DNA from 2 places in the Nonomuraea roseola genome. Region 2 is predicted to be linked to the other one. Evidence: riboswitches for the same ligand, from Rfam matches in the RefSeq annotation. Region 2 holds a riboswitch; the other holds the start of a gene.
The links. A riboswitch is a leader RNA that binds a small molecule or an ion and turns the genes downstream of it on or off. The one in region 2 is predicted to bind glycine.
Positions count from the first base shown of each region.

Region 1: it holds a riboswitch for glycine, as region 2 does, so the genes downstream of both, gcvT (glycine cleavage system aminomethyltransferase GcvT) here and gcvP (aminomethyl-transferring glycine dehydrogenase) in region 2, are expected to answer to the same signal.

Region 1 is NZ_BAAAXC010000015.1:952,471-960,349, forward strand. It holds gene ABFX55_RS27495 (L-serine ammonia-lyase) at 1-829, opposite strand, end outside; gene gcvH (glycine cleavage system protein GcvH) at 888-1,277, opposite strand; gene gcvT (glycine cleavage system aminomethyltransferase GcvT) at 1,274-2,359, opposite strand; glycine riboswitch at 2,393-2,489, opposite strand; glycine riboswitch at 2,490-2,587, opposite strand; tRNA gene ABFX55_RS27510 (tRNA-Leu) at 2,637-2,720, opposite strand; gene bcp (thioredoxin-dependent thiol peroxidase) at 2,812-3,285, opposite strand; gene ABFX55_RS27520 (DUF3618 domain-containing protein) at 3,377-3,706, shown strand; gene ABFX55_RS27525 (amino acid deaminase/aldolase) at 3,708-4,895, opposite strand; gene ABFX55_RS27530 (DUF6286 domain-containing protein) at 4,996-5,604, shown strand; gene ABFX55_RS27535 (hypothetical protein) at 5,604-6,098, shown strand; gene ABFX55_RS27540 (hypothetical protein) at 6,154-6,723, shown strand; gene ABFX55_RS27545 (hypothetical protein) at 6,728-7,174, opposite strand; gene ABFX55_RS27550 (sensor histidine kinase) at 7,333-7,879, shown strand, end outside.
Region 2 is NZ_BAAAXC010000008.1:87,686-95,564, reverse strand. It holds gene gcvP (aminomethyl-transferring glycine dehydrogenase) at 1-1,476, opposite strand, end outside; glycine riboswitch at 1,622-1,714, opposite strand; gene ABFX55_RS08800 (MerR family transcriptional regulator) at 1,746-2,366, opposite strand; gene ABFX55_RS08795 (bifunctional nuclease family protein) at 2,560-3,030, opposite strand; gene ftsR (transcriptional regulator FtsR) at 3,307-3,960, opposite strand; gene ABFX55_RS08785 (double zinc ribbon and FHA domain-containing protein) at 3,957-4,460, opposite strand; gene ABFX55_RS08780 (sugar phosphate nucleotidyltransferase) at 4,667-7,162, opposite strand; gene clsA (cardiolipin synthase ClsA) at 7,167-7,751, opposite strand.

The DNA of each region.
Region 1 (7,879 bases), on a different contig from region 2:
CGTTGACGGCCAGGGCGTACAGGCCGACCCAGTCCATCGCGTGCAGCGGGTCACGCTCGGCCGACTCGGCCTGCAGCTTGCGGTGCAACTGGTGGGCGCGGCGCTTGACGCGCAGCCCGCCGGGCAGCACGCCCTCCTTGCCGATGCCGCGCCGCACGCACTCCGACATCACCCGCCACAGGGTCAGGATCTGCTCGCGGATCTCCTGCTCGGTGCGGCCGAAGGCCTTCTCGTTCTCCAGCATCAGCCCCGAGATCGACAGGCCGGTGTTGGAGCAGTGCTTGAGCAGCTCCTCGGCGCTGGTGAACGGGTGCGGCAGCACGGTGTCGTCCGGCTTGATGCGGTCGGCCCCTGTGGCGTTCTCGTCGACGACGAAACCGCCGCCGACGGAGAAGTAGACCTTCTCGCGCAGCTTGTGCCCGGAGTCGGAGAAGGCGGTGAAGCGCATGCCGTTGGGGTGTTCGGGCAGCGAGATCTTCCGCTCGAAGATCAGGTCCTCGCCGACGACGAACGGGATCTCGTGCTCGCCGAACAGCTTGATGCGTCCGGCCTCGCGCATCTGGGCCAGGCGGGCGTCGACGGTGTCGACGTCGACGAGTTCGGGCTTCTCGCCCGACAGGCCGAGCAGCACGGCCTTGTCGCTGCCGTGGCCCTTGCCGGTCAGGCCGAGCGAGCCGTACAGGATGGCCTCGACGCGAGCGGTCGGCTCCAGCAGCCCGTCGGCCTGCAGGCCGCGGGCGAACTTGTGCGCGGCGGCCATCGGGCCGCCGGTGTGGGAGCTCGACGGGCCGATACCGATCTTGAAGAGGTCGAAGACACTGATCGCCATTGATACAGCCCAACTCTCAAGATATGCCGGGGTCCTGGCTGGACCCCGGCGGAGTGTGTCAGTTGTCGCCAGAGGTGAGCGCGGTGTACTCCTCCGCGCTCAGCAGGTCCTCGGGGTCGCCTTCCAGGCGGACGCGGAACATCCAGCCCTCGCCGTACGGCTCACTGTTGACCAGGTCGGGCTTGTCGACGACGGCCTGGTTGACCTCGACGACCTCGCCGCCGACCGGGGCGTAGATCTCGCTCACCGACTTGGTCGACTCGACCTCGCCGATGGAGTCGCCCGCCTCGACGGTGGTGCCGACCTCGGGAAGCTGCACGAAGACCACGTCACCCAGCGCTTCGGCCGCGTAGGCGGTGATGCCCACGGTCACGGTCAGGCCGTCGTCGAGTCCGGCGACCCACTCGTGCTCCTTGGTGTAGCTCAGGTCGTCAGGGATGGTGCTCACTTGTTCCTCCTGTAGAAAGGCAGCTCCACCAGGTCCACAGCCTCTTGGCTGCCCCGGATGTCAACGGCCAGACCTTCTTCTATCCCAGTGTCCACATACGCCATCGCGATGGGCTTACCGAGGGTCTGCGACGGGGCGCCGCTGGTCACCTCGCCCACCACGACGCCGTCCTTGGTGACCGGGAACCCGTGACGCGGGACCCGGCGGCCCGTCGCGACCAGGCCGACGAGTCGGCGGCGCGGCGGAACATCCTTGACGGGCTCCAGCGCGGCCCTGCCGACGAAGTCACCCGGCTTGTCGAACTTCACCACGCGGCCGAGGCCGGCGTCGAACGGCGTGAGCGAGACGTTGAGCTCGTTGCCGTAGAGAGGCATGCCCGCCTCGAGGCGCAGGGTGTCGCGGCTGGACAGGCCCGCGGGCAGCAGGCCGTACGGCTCGCCCGCCTTCGTCAGCGCGTGCCACAGCGGCGCGGCGTCGGCGTTGGCGACGAACAGCTCGAAGCCGTCCTCGCCGGTGTATCCGGTGCGCGCGATCAGCGCTTCGGCGCCCGCGACGGTGCCGGGCAGGCCCGCGTAGTACTTCAGGCCCTCGAGGTCGGCGTCGGTGAGCGTGGCCAGGATCTCCTGGGCCTTCGGGCCCTGGACTGCGATGAGCGCGTACTGGTCGGAGCGGTCCTCGACGGAGGCGCCGAAGCCGGAGGCGCGCTCGGTGAGCCGCGCGGCGACCATCGGGTAGTTGGAGGCGTTGGCGACGACCATGAACTCCTCGTCGCCGAGCCGGTAGACGATGAGGTCGTCGAGCACGCCGCCCTGCTCGTTCACGATCATCGTGTAGCGGGCGCGGCCGACGGCCAGCGCCGAGAGGTGGCCGACCAGCGCGTGGTCGAGCGCCTGACCCGCCTGCGGCCCGGTCACGAAGATCTCACCCATGTGGGACAGGTCGAACAGCCCGGCCCGCTCGCGGACGGCGTTGTGCTCGGCGGACTCGCTGCCGTAGCGCAGCGGCATCAGCCAGCCGGCGAAGTCGGTCAGCGTGGCGCCGAGACTCTCGTGGATGTCTCGCAGCGGCGTCGGTCGGGACATTGTGCGCACCTCAGAATGGGTCGGATGCCAGGATCCTCCCCCTCTGTCATCGGTGCCTGAGAGCTTCGCCCGAATTTTCCCGGACTTTCACCTTCGGCGAGGCCCAACAGGCCTGCTTTCCAGAGGTCACCTGGCCCGCGCGGTCCTTTGCCTTGAGAGGTTCGCGGGGAGGGCTTGCTCCTTCAGGGGTCATGGCCGGCTGCCAGGACGCTCTCCCGCGTGGGTTCATCGGTGTATGAGGGCAAGCCTAGTACGGATTCGACCACCAAGGGAAAGGTGCGGGCGGGGGGACTCGAACCCCCACAGTGTCTCCACCAACAGGACCTAAACCTGCCGCGTATGCCTATTTCGCCACGCCCGCGCGACTCCCGCTCAGAATAGCGCCCAGGACGGCGGCGGAGATACTCGTTCACGATCAAGCCCGCCCGTGCGGCGGGCCCGATCGTGAGACCTCAGACGAGGCCGAGCTTCTTCTTCAGCGCCGCCACGTGTCCCGTGGCCTTCACGTTGTAGAGCGCCTGCTCGATCTTCCCGTCGGCGTCGATCACGAAGGTCGAGCGGATCACGCCGACGACCTCCTTGCCGTACAGCTTCTTGGCGCCGTACGCGCCGTACGCCTTGTGCACCTCGAGGCCGGGGTCGGACAGCAGAGGGAAGGTCAGCGCGTCGCGCTCGACGAACTTGACCAGCTTGTCGGCCTTGTCCTTCGACACGCCGAGCACCACGAAACCCTCGTCGGCGAGCAGGCTTAGATTGTCGCGGAAATCGCACGCCTGCTTGGTGCACCCCGGCGTCATCGCGGCGGGGTAGAAGTACAGGATGACGCGCTTGCCACGGAAGGCGTCGAGGGAGACGGCGCCGCCGTCGGCTGCGGGCAGCGAGAAGTCCGGCGCGGCGTCGCCGGGCTGGAGCTTGGTTTCGGTCACGGGTCCTCCTTAGACGGCCCAACCTACCTCGCGCCCGCTGTGCCGTCCGGCACCGCGACCTGACAGACTGATCACCTGAGAGAGGAGAGCCATGGCCGACACCGACCCCGATGAGCTGGAGCGCCGGATCGCGCGGACGCGCGCGGAGCTCGCCCAGACCGTCGACGCCATCGCCGACCGGGTGAGCCCGAAGCGCGTCGCCCAGCGCGGCGTGGAGGAGGTCAAGTCGAGGGCCGAGCACCTGGTGTCGTCGGTCGGCGACCTCGTGGGCATCACGCCGCGGCCTGTGCGCTTCGGCGACGACCCCGATGACCTGTGGGAGGACGAGCAGCCCAACCTCGGTCCCGCGCTGATCGCCGTGGGCGCCGTGCTGGTGATCGGCGCCACGCTGGTGATGTGGAGAAGGCGCAGGCGGGGCTGAGTCAGAGGAAGGTCTTGCCCTCTCCCCTGTAGGTCGGGACCTCCTCGACGACCTTGTCGCCCTCCACGAGCAGCAGGCCGGCGAACCGCTCGCACAGCTCGCCCGCCTTCGCGTGGCGGAACCACACCCTGTCTCCCACGCGCAGGTCCTCGGCGGGCTGGCCGAGCAGCGGTGTCTGCACCTCGCCCGCGCCCTCGTCGGCCGAGTAGCGCAACCCGGGGGGCAGGTACGGCTGGGGCAGCCGCGAGGGGCCGGGCGCCCCCGAGGCCAGGTAGCCGCCGCCGAGCACGGTGACCACGTCAGGCGCGGGACGGCGGACCACCGGCAGCGCGAACAGCGCGGCGGGACGCCCGCTGAAGCCGCGGTAGAAGTCGAAGAGCCTGGGGTGGAAGAAGCCCGACCCCGCCGCGCACTCGGTGACCGCCTTCTCCCTGACCGTACGCTCGATGCTGCCGGTGCCGCCGCCGTTGACGAACTCCAGGTCGGCCACCTGCCTGACGGCGTTGACGACGCGGCCGCGCCGCAGGATCAGCTCCCTGGCCGAGCGCGCCTGCATCAGCCTGATGACACGGGCGAAGGCGGCGCTGCCCTGAGGGTCGTCGCCGACGCCCGCGATCTGCGCCTCGTAGGCCATGAGGCCGACCAGCCTGAAGCCAGGACGCTTGGCGACGTCGGCCGCCAGGTCGGCGGCGTGCACGGGCTCGCGCACCGGCGAGCGCAGGGCGCCCGCGCGGAAGCGCCCGCCGAAGGCGACGTAACCGGCGTCGAGGTCGAGGCAGAGGCGCAGCGGCGGGCTGTTCGCCGGCACGGCGGCCTCGATGTAGTCGAGGTGCTCGGCGGAGTCGACCATGAGGGTGATCTCTCTCGCCGCCCGCTCCGACGCCGCGAGCCTGGCCAGCGCCGCCCTGTCGGCGGTCGGGTAGGCCACGAGCACGTCGGAGAGGCCGTGGGAGACCAGCCACAGCGCTTCGGGCAGGGTGAAGGCCATGACGCCGCGGAAGCCGTCCATGGCGAGGATGCGCTCCAGGATCGGGCGCGATCTGACGGACTTGCTCGCGACCCTGATCGGCTTGCCGCCCGCCCTGCGCACCAGGCTCTCCGCGTTGGCCCGCAGCGCCTCCATGTCGAGGATCGCGAAGGGCGGATCGAGCTCCGCTGTGGCCCTGTCGTAGCGCTGGCGGTCGTCCATACAAGCAGGGTAATACCGATGCTCGCGGGCAAAGATCCCGCAAATCGGCGGCGGGGAGGGCTTTATGGCCGGGCGGGCCCCTGTACCTCTGGTCGGTGTGATGACAACACTCCAGGAGCTCCTGCCTGGCGGAGCCGCCCTGACCGAAGGGGACACGCCTCGCCGCAGGGCGGCGAGAGTGCTCAAGCCCGCGCGTACCCCCGCGGGCGTCGTGGTCTCCGCCACCCTGGCGGTGCTCTTCTCGCTGACCGCCGCCGAGGTCGTCGCCGCACTGCTGGGCGGCAGGCTCGGCCTGGTGCCGATCGACAGGGTGGCGGACCTGGCCGCAGCCACCCCGTGGTCGCATCCGAACCTGCAGTCGGGCGCCCTGGTCGCCGCGGTCGTGGGGCTGGTGCTGCTCGGGCTCGCGGTGCTGCCGGGCAGGGCCAGGCTGCTGGCGCTGGGGACCTCCGATTCGAGGCTGGTCATCGGCATCACCAGGACGGGGCTGCGGCGCACGCTCAAGACCGCGGCCGAGGACGTCGACGGCGTGGAGAGCGTCAGGGTACGGCTGCGCCGCCGCATGATCGAGGTCACGGTCGTCTCCGACGCCGAGCGCACGGGCGCGATGCTGCGCAGGGCGGGCGTCGCCGTCGGCGACAGGTTGAACGGGCTGGGCGCGATCTACGCGGGCGAGGTCGCCGTGCGGCTGCGCAGGAAGGGGCTCTGATGCGGCAGTACGCGGGCAACAGGATCGGCCTGGCCGTGGTGGGTTTCGTCCTGCTGTCCGGCGGCGCCTACGCCTTCCTGCGTGGCTCGGGACGGCTGCCGCAGGCCAAGGACGGCAAGGTGCTGTCCGTCGACGTTTCCGCCTACCTCGCCGCCCACCCGTGGATCTCGTGGGCGGGCGCGCTGGCGCTGGTCATGGCCGCCATGGTCGCCACCAGATGGCTGCTCATGGCGCTCGGCTGGGGCCGCTTCGGCCACCGTTCCGGCACGGGGACGGCGCTGCTGTGCGTCGGGCTGAAGGACGTGGAGGGCATCAGCCGTACCAAGGTGAGGCTCGTCGGCGCCGACCGGATGCGGATCTCGGTGACCTGCCCCTCCAGCGCGGACGTCGGCGCGGTGGTCGGCAAGCTGGACCGCGAGATCGTCGGCAGGATCAGGCGCGACGTCGGAGATGACGGCATGGGCGCGCTGGTCCGCCTCCACGTCCGCCGCTGAGCGTCTCCCCCGCCGCCCATACCGGGCAGGACGGCCGCCCTGGCAGCATGTCCCCATGATCCTGCCGCGCAGGCCCGTGCCGGCCCTCGCCTACCTGTCCGTGGCGTTCGTCCTCGGCGCCACGGTGGCCGTCACCCTCCTGGTGGACACCGAGCTCGTCCTGCTCAACGACACGCTCTTCCATCCGACCCTCTTCGGGATCGTCGCGATCCTTACCGGCGGCCTGGGCGTCAGGGAGCTGGTGAGGCCCGTCGCGTGGGCGAGGGCGGCGACCGTGACCGCGATGGTGGTCGCCATCCTCGTCTGGCTGCGGATCGGGCTCGTGTGGTCGATCTTCCCCTCGACCGAGATCGGATTCGTCGACGGGCCGGGCCCGCTCAGCGTCCGGGTGGTGGAGCAGTCGGGCATGTTCGAGCCCACGACCACGCTCAGTGTCCGCACCGACGAGGGGCTGTTCAGCCGCGAGTGGCCGCTCGACTGCCCTGGCTTCGACATGGACGAGGAGGTGCTTCACCTGGTCCGGTGGGTCGGCGCGGACAGGGTGGAGGTGCACCTGCCGGACGAGGAGCCGATCGGGGTCGACCTCGACCCCGCGACGGGCCGGCCCGTGGACGCGTGCCGGTAGGCGCTCAGCCGGTCGGGGTGGGGACGGGCGTCGGGACGCGGGTCTTGCCCGGCCCGGGGAACGGCACCGTCGGCGGATGAGCGGGATAGACGGGATACGGGTACGGGTAGGCGCAGGTTCTGCCGCCTGGGGTGTGCCAGCACTCGCCGGGCTGCTGCCAGCCGTACCTCATGGGGCTCTGCCACTGGGCGGGATGGCGGTCGGTGATGCGATGGAGCACGGCGACCGCGCCGCCGCCGAGGATCGCGCCGATCAGCAGTCCGATGAGCCCCGCGCCGATGATCTGCGTGTACTTCTGCCGGACGAAGGCCGCGAAGCCGTCACTGTGAGCAGGAGGCGCAGGCCGAGGCGGTAAGGGGGCGGAAGCGGGTGGTGGGGCGCTCTCGGGGTCTGGGCCGCGCGGTGCTTCCTCTTCACCGCGCGGCCCGTCGGCGTGATCATGATCCGCCATCACGATCTCCCTTTACTCGCCCCAGAGGGCGCTCCCAATGCACAAGAATGCCGGACCCCCCATAAATACCGTGTAAATGCGGCGTGCGACCAGGGTCGTACACCGACCTCCACCTCCAGGGGGAAGGAGGCACGCGCGGGCCTCCGTAGAGTGATGACGTGTTCGGCAAGATTCGCGCCTGGTCCCAGCGCCACCCCAAGCTCGTGGACTCCCTGTGGCTGGCGCCACTGGTCGGGCTGTGCGTCATGACCGCCATCAGTTACACCTCGCTCGGGCGCGCTCCCATCGGTCTGGCCGGCTACCTGGCCCTGTCGGCGGCGCTGCTGGTGCCGCTGTTCTGGCGGGGCAGCCATCCGCGCGTCGTCTTCGCGATCGTCTCCCTGACCAGCTTCTTCCAGTGGCTGGCCGCCGTCGACGCCTTCCCCGCCAACGCCGCGGTGCTGGTGGCCCTCTACACCGTGGCCACCAGGTGCGCGTTCAGGTGGGCGCTGGCCGCCGGCCTGGTGTCAGAGTTCGGGATCTTCCTCGCGCTCGTGCAGTGGGACACCGTCTCCCTCAGCACGTTCTTCGGCTGCACGGTCTTCGTGGTCACGATCTGGCTCACCGGCCTGTACGCCAACACCCGCCATCGCTACCTCGAGGGCCTGGAGGAGCGGGCCGAAAGGGCCGAACGCGAGCGTGACCACCAGGCCAGGATGGCCGCCG
Region 2 (7,879 bases):
GTCGAGCGCGATGTCCTTGTCCTGGAGCCTGCGCAGGTAGCGCAGCATCGAGGTCTCGGAGTGGTGGGTGTGGAAGACCGGGTGGGTGAGGTAGTCGCTCTCGCGCGTCAGCGCCTCGGGCAGGCCGTCCTCGGGGGCCAGGTCGGTCAGCGACGCGCTCACGCCGAAGGCGGCGGCGACCTGCTCCAGGTGGGCCAGCGTGGTCTTCTCGTCGCAGGCGATCGAGACGTGGTCGGCGTCGGCCTGCCAGAGGTTGACGCCGCGCTCGGCGGCGGCGGCCACGACCTGGGCGGCCCTGCCGGGCACGCGGGCGAGCACGGTGTCGAAGAAGTCGTCGTGGACGACCTCGACCCGGCCGGCGCGCAGCGTCTGCGCGAGCGTGACGGCCGAGCGGTGGGTGCGCCTGGCGATGCGGCGCAACCCCTCGGGGCCGTGGTAGACGGCGTACATGCCCGCGATGACCGCGAGCAGCACCTGGGCGGTGCAGATGTTGCTGGTGGCCTTCTCGCGGCGGATGTGCTGCTCGCGGGTCTGCAGGGCCAGCCGGTAGGCGGGGTCGCCGTCGACGTCGACCGAGACGCCCACCAGGCGGCCGGGCATCTGCCGCTGCAGGCCCTCGCGGACCGACATGTAGGCGGCGTGCGGCCCGCCGAAGCCGAACGGCACGCCGAAGCGCTGCGAGGAGCCGATCGCGATGTCGGCGCCCAGCTCTCCAGGGGCGGTGACGAGGGTCAGCGACAGCAGGTCGGCGGCGGCGACCACCAGGGCTCCGCCGGCGTGCGCCCGCTCGGCCACGGCGCGGAAGTCGCGCAGGCGGCCCGACGCGCCAGGGTACTGCACCAGCACGCCGAAGCACTCGGGCAGCTCGCCCTCCAGGTCGCTCTCGACGAGCGAGATGCCCAGCGGCTCGGCGCGGGTGGCCAGCACCGCCTTGGTCTGCGGCAGGGCGTCGGCGTCGACGACGAAGACGTCACTCTTGGACCTGCCTGCCCTGCGCGCCAGCGTCATCGCCTCGGCGGCGGCGGTGGCCTCGTCCAGCAGGGAGGCGCCGGCCACGTCGAGGCCCGTCAGGTCGGAGACGACGGTCTGGAAGTTGAGCAGCGCCTCGAGGCGGCCCTGCGAGATCTCGGGCTGGTAGGGCGTGTAGGCGGTGTACCAGCCCGGGTTCTCCAGCAGGTTGCGGCGGATCACGGCGGGCGTGATCGTGTCGTAGTAGCCAAGGCCGATCATCGAGGTCAGCACCCGGTTGCGGTCCGCGAGCGCGCGCAGCTCACTGATCACCTCGGTCTCGCTCGCCGCAGCGGGCAACCTGAGCTGGTCCTTGGCCCTGATGGCCTCGGGCACCGCCACCGCCACCAGGTCGGCGACCGATTCGAAGCCGACCGCCTCCAGCATCCTGGCCTGCTCGGCGTCGGAGGGCCCGATGTGACGGGTCGCGAAAGGCGGCGCAGCGAGGTCGCTGAGGGGCTCGGTCATGGAACTGCCTCCCAAGGCTGGTGGAGAGCACGGGCGTATGCCGGATCTCCCCCTCTGTCATCAACCTGAGAGGTTCGCCCGCGTGGACGCGGACTTGCACCGTCGGTGAGACACGCCTGGCTGGCGCGCTGCTTTCCAGAGTTGCCTCACCCGAGCGGTACAGGGTGCCTGAGAGATTCCGGGGAGGTTTGCTCCTTCGGCGCCCCGGCTTTCCCGGGGACTCTCCCGCACGGGGTCGTCAGCATCTCCAGGCTACCAGCGATCGCACATCAGCCCAGTCTCCGGGCCCTCCTGCGCTGGGCCAGCTCGTCAGCGGGGTGGTCGGCCGGGACGTTGTCCTCGACCGCCGCCCGTTCCCCCGGCAGCTCCGCGAGCGATCCCTCGACCTCGCGCCAGACTCTGCCGAGCGCGATCCCGAACACTCCCTGACCGCCCTGCAACAGGTCGATGACCTCGTCGGGCGAGGTGCACTCGTAGACGCTCACTCCATCGCTCATCAGCGTGATCCTGCTCAGATCGCCGACGCCCCTGTCGCGCAGGTGCTGGACGGCGGTGCGGATCTGCTGGAGCGACACACCGGTGTCGAGGAGGCGTTTGACCACCTTGAGCACCAGGATGTCGCGGAAACTGTAGAGGCGTTGGGAGCCCGAGCCCTGCGCGGCTCTTATCGTGGGCTCCACCAGTCCGGTGCGGGCCCAATAGTCCAACTGCCTGTAGGTGATGCCGGCCGCCGCGCAGGCCGTGGGGCCGCGATAGCCGATGTCGCCAGGCAGAGTCGCGGGCTGCTCGTCGAAGAGCAGGCCCTGCTCCCCGGCACGCTGGCGCGCACTCTCGCGCCGCACCGGGTCTTCCTGGCCGGCCGTCTTTCCCTCGCCGCTGCTGACCGCCACGCGGACCTCCGGCTTTCTCTCATCCCGTGGTCTGATCTGGGGGTTCGTCAATAACAACCACAGGTTTCACTTGCACCGTAGGACCGTGACCATCCGCAGTCAACGATCCGGCTCGGCGCGTCGTGAAGCGTAAATGCAGTGAAATGCCGACCCCAGGTGTTGGCCAAGGGTTCGGGCGCTCACAAAGGGAGTCCTACCCAGCCCGCCCGAAGTCCTCGGGCGTGATGGTGTCAAGGAACTCCCTGAACTTCTCCACCTCATCCTCCTGGTCATCAGGGATGATCACCCCGGCCTCCTGGACGACCTCCTCGCTGGCGAAGATCCGCGCACCCGTGCGCAGCGCCAGGGCGATGGAGTCGGAAGGACGCGCCGAGACCTCCACGCCGTTGGAGAAGACCAGGTCGGCGAAGAAGATGCCGTCACGCAGAGCGACGATGTTGACCGCGCGCAGGCCGACCCCGAGCGCGCTCAGCACGTCGCGGAACAGGTCGTGCGTCAACGGCCTCGGCGGCGGCTCCTCCGCCTGCGCGAGCGCGATGGCCGTGGCTTCGGTCATACCAATCCAGATCGGGAGAAACCTCTCCCCTTGCGCCTCCTTGAGCAGAACGATCGGCTGATTTGTGGGCATTTCTACGCGAACGCCCACTACCTCCATCTGCAACACGGGCTGCTCCGAATTCACTGACCGGTGACCCCAGGGGGCTCCGCAATAGTTTGGCCGCTCTTCCGCAATTCAACGTAACACCCGGAGGGCGTGGAATGTCCCCTGCCCCATGGCATCGCCGACAACCTACCTCGCCTTCCTCGCCAGGTCAGCCCGCTCCACGGGATCGGGGGCCCCGTCCGGCACCCGGCCGAGGGAGGGGGCGGGGGCGAGCGGGCGAGCGCTGAGGTCCGGCCGCCAGGCGGCGCCCAGGCCTACCGGCTGGAAGTGCGGAGGTCAGCCGCCCAGGACGGAGCGGACCGAGCCGCGCAGCAGGGCCGCGTGCAGCTCGAGCAGCCGGCCCGAGAGCTCGCGCGCCACCTCGTCGGCCTCGCCGATGGCGCCGGGGGCGCGGCGCTTGAGAATGGGAGCCACGCTCTGCTCGACCAGGCCGGCCTCACGCTCGGCCGCGGCCTTGACCGCGCGCAGGTGCCTGGCGTGCAGGCCGTACTTGGCCAGGGCGCCGACGCTGCGCGCGATCTTCAGCGCGTCCTCGTCGTAGCGGCGCGCGACGGGCGCGAGCAGGCCGTAGTCCTCGAGCTCGGTGAGCGCCTCCTCGTCGAGGCCGCTGGCCTCGAGCAGCTCGGCACGGCTGAGCCGCACCTCCTTGACCTCCGGCACCACGCGCGGACGGCCGAGCTCCTCGGCCATCTTGTCCTTGATGACGCGCAGCGGCAGGTAGTGGTCGCGCTGCTCGGTGAGGATGAAGCGCAGCTGCTCGACGTGCATGTAGGTGAACTTGCGAAACCCCGAGGGGCTGCGTTCGGGCTCGATCAGCCCCTCACTCTCCAAGAAGCGGATCTTGGAGACGGTGACGTCGGGGAACTCGCCCTGCAGCAGGGCGAGCACCTCCCCGATGCTCATGTGCGAGCGCGCCGCCTGGGGACTCATGCGCCCCGCGTGAGGAAGACGAGGCGGAACTTGCCGATCTGCACCTCGTCGCCGCTGTGGAGGGGAACCTCCTCGATGCGCTCCCTGTTGACGTAGGTGCCGTTGAGGCTGCCGACGTCGCGGACGGTGAAGGCGCCGCCGGGATGGCGGTAGAACTCCACGTGCCGCCTGGAGACGGTGATGTCGTCGAGGAAGATGTCGCTCTCGGGATGGCGGCCCGTGGTGGTCAGGTCACGGTCGAGGCGGAAGCGGCTGCCCGCGTTGGGCCCCCTCGTGACGACGAGCAGCGCCGCGCCAGGGGGCAGTTGCTCGACCGCGGCCCGCTCGGCGAGGAGAGCGTCTGCCGTCTCCGCCTCATACGCCTCGATTCCCGCGACGGAGATCGTCGAGGTGGTGTCTCCGGCGACCTCATGTCTGGTCAGCGGCGACCCACACCGGGAGCAGAAACGGGCATCCTCGGGGTTGGCATGACCGCACTGCGTACAGTAGACGCTCGGCATCGATCGGCTCGGCCTCCTACCGCGAAGACGCGGCGACGGTTGATCAGGGCGCCCCTCGCCTCTTCGCTCGTTCACGTTTGCGAATGCCGCAACTTACGCTGATCAGTGGCAAAGGTCAAGGCGAGAGGCTGCACGACAGGTTCGGACGGTGACAAAGTTACCGCCGAGCCGCCCTCAAGGTCCATGCCGCCGCGCCATCTGAGTTGTCACGTTCCCGCCGCCCTCTCCACGATCCGCGCCCACCTGTCCAAAAAGGCCTGGGCGGTGTCGAAGTCGTGGGCCTCGGCCCACAGGTCGGTGGCGGGCTCCGAGGCAGCGGGCAGGATAAGCGCCCAGCGCCCGTCCTCGCCGACCACGCGCACGCCGTCGGTGGTGTCGAGGCGGAAGCCCTCCGCGGCCTCGATCACCGAGCGCATCACCGCCCCTTTGGTCGCCCACGGCGTCGGGACCGTCCGCTTGAGCAGCTTGGCCTCGGGGATCCTCGCGTCGATCTGGCTGAGCGTCAGCCGCGTGCGGGCCACGAGGCCGAGCAGGCGCAGGAAGACGGCCAGGCCGTCGACCGTGGGCCCGAACTCCGGCACGATGAAGCCGCCCCTGCCGTCGCCCGCGAAGATCATGTACGGCCTGGCGGCCGCGGTGGTGAGCGCGTCGAGGGAGGTGGAGGTCCACTCCACCTGGACCCCGTGGAAGCGGCAGACCTGTTCGGCGACCCTCGTGGTCGTGACGGGCAGCGCCACCCTGCCCCTTCGGCGCTCGGCGGCGACCAGGTCGAGCACCACCAGCAGCGCCCGCTCCTCGCTGATGAGCTGGCCCATCTCGTCGACCAGGGCGATGCGCTCGCCCACCGGGTCGAAGCGCACGCCGAAGGAGGCCCGTGAGGAGCCGACGAGCTCGGACAGGCGCTGCAGGTCGCGGCGGCGCTCGGCGAGCGTCTCGGTGGGCGAGGCGGAGTCGAGGCGGGCGTTGACGGTCAGCACCTCCACGCCGAGGCGGCCCAGCAGGGTGGGCAGGACCAGCGAGGAGGTGCCTCCCGCGCAGTCGACGACCACTTTCATGTCGTTGACGCCGGTCATGTCCACGTATCTCAGGAGTTCCTGGGCGTAGTCCTCGACCGCCCTCGCGGGGAAGCTCAGCTCGCCGATCTCGCCGGGGAAGGCCCTGCGGAACTCCTGACGGGAGAAGACGCGCTCCAGCTTGCGCTGGCTGGCCGGGGACAGGTCGGCGCCCCTGGAGTCCATGAAGACGATGTCGACGCTCTGCGGGTCCCCAGAGGTCGTGCGCAGGGCGATGCCGCCGCTGGCGGGCCTTCGGGAGGTGTGGAAGCGGGCCACCGGCAGCGGCATGGCCTCCAGGTCGAGCACGTCGATGGCGCCCGCCGTCAGCGCGCTGATGACCGCGCGCTTGAGCGCTCTGGCCGCGCGGGAGGAGTCGCGCGAGGTGATGACCCTGTCGCCCTTCTTCAGGGTGGTGGCGTAGGCGCTGGCCAGCCGTACGCACAGCTCTGGGGTGATCTCGACGTTGACCAGGCCGCTGACGCCGCGCGGGCCGAACAGGCTGCGCTGACCGCGCGACTCCCAGATGACGCTGGTGTTGACGACCGCGCCCGCCTCGACGGTCTTGAAGGGATAGACCTTGACGCCGCTGGAGACGTAGGCCTCGGCCTCGATGACGCACTCGTCGCCGACGACGGCGTTCTCCTCGATCCTGGCGCCGGTCATCAGGTCGGTGTTCTTGCCGATGACGCAGCCGCGCAGGTTCACCCCCGGGCCGATGTAGACGTTGTCGTGGACGACGGCGCGGTGCAGGAAGGCGCCCTCGCGCACCACGGCGTTGCTGCCGAGCACGGTGTACTCACGAAGCTCGGCGCCCGCCTCGATCTTGACGTAGTCGCCGATCAGCAGGGGGCCCTTGAGCACGGCGTCGGGGTCGACCGCCGCGCCCTCGCCGACCCAGATGCCCGGCGACATCTCGAAGCCGCCGATGTCGAGGTCGACGCGTCCGGACAGCGCGTCGGCCTGGGCCTTCATGTAGCTCTCGTGGGTGCCGACGTCCTCCCAGTAGCAGTCGGAGACGTAGCCGTAGATGGGCGCGCCGCGCTTGAGCAGGCGGGGGAAGACGTCGGAGGACCAGTCGACGGCCTCGCCGGCGGCGACCTCGTCGAGGACCTCGGGCTCCATCACGTAGATGCCGGTGTTGACGGTGTCGGAGAAGACCTGGCCCCAGGTGGGCTTCTCCAGGAAGCGCTGCACCCTGCCCTGGTCGTCCACGATGATGATGCCGAACTCGAGGGGGTTGGGGACGCGGGTCAGCCCGATCGTGACGAGGGCGGAATTCTCGCGGTGAAACCTGATCATGTCCGATAAGTCGATATCGGTCAGGGCATCACCGGAAATAACGAGAAAACGATCATCGCGGAGTTTGTCGGCCGCGTTCTTGACGCTGCCCGCCGTGCCGAGGGGGAGGTCTTCGGTGGCGTAGTGCAGGCGCATGCCCAGTTCGTCGCCGTCGCCGAAGTAACTGCGCACGAGCGCCGCAAGGAACTGGACGGTGACGACGGTCTCGGTCAACCCGTGGCGTTTCAGCAGGCGGAGGACGTGTTCCATGATCGGGCGGTTGACCACGGGGAGCAGGGGTTTGGGCTGGTTCGCGGTCATCGGCCGCAGCCGAGTCCCCTCCCCGCCTGCCATGACGACCGCCTTCACTCGATCACTCCTTCTTCGCAGCGGTTACGAGTTGGCGCACCTGTACCACATACAGCAGTCCTGCCCACCAGTACAGGCCCGTTCCCCAGATGGCGAACGCCCATCCGACAATCCTTGCAATATCGGCATACCAGGCTCCGGTGTGCGAGGCCAGGAAGAGGAGGGGGAAGGCGTACATCAGATTGGCCATGGCGGCCTTGCCGAGGAAATGCACGGGCAGTGCCTTGTAGCCGTACTTGCGGAGCACGGGGAAGAAACATCCGACGAAGATCTCTCGGCCCAGGATGATCGCGACCAGCCACCACGGGATGACCTCGCGCAGCAGCAGGCCGAGCAGGGTGGCGAAGACGTAGAGCTTGTCGGCGGCGGGGTCGATGAGACGGCCGAGCCTGCTGGTCTGGTTCCACGCGCGGGCGATCTTGCCGTCGAGCCAGTCGGTGAACCCCGCGACCATGAGCAGCGCGATGGCCCAGCCGTCCGCCTTGGGCCCCAGAACCAGCCAGAGGAACACGGGGACGCCGAGCAGGCGCAGGAAGCTCAGCAGGTTCGGAACCGTCCAGATTCGGTCCTCGGCGGAAGTTTCACTCACGCTGCCGACCCTACTGCGTCGCCCACCTGCGCACGCTGAGCCGCCCGCCCGCTGTTTTCCGCGCAACCCCCTGCCGCCCGCGGGCGGCAGGGGGTTGCGCGACACCCGGGTGATCGGGTTACGGTGGC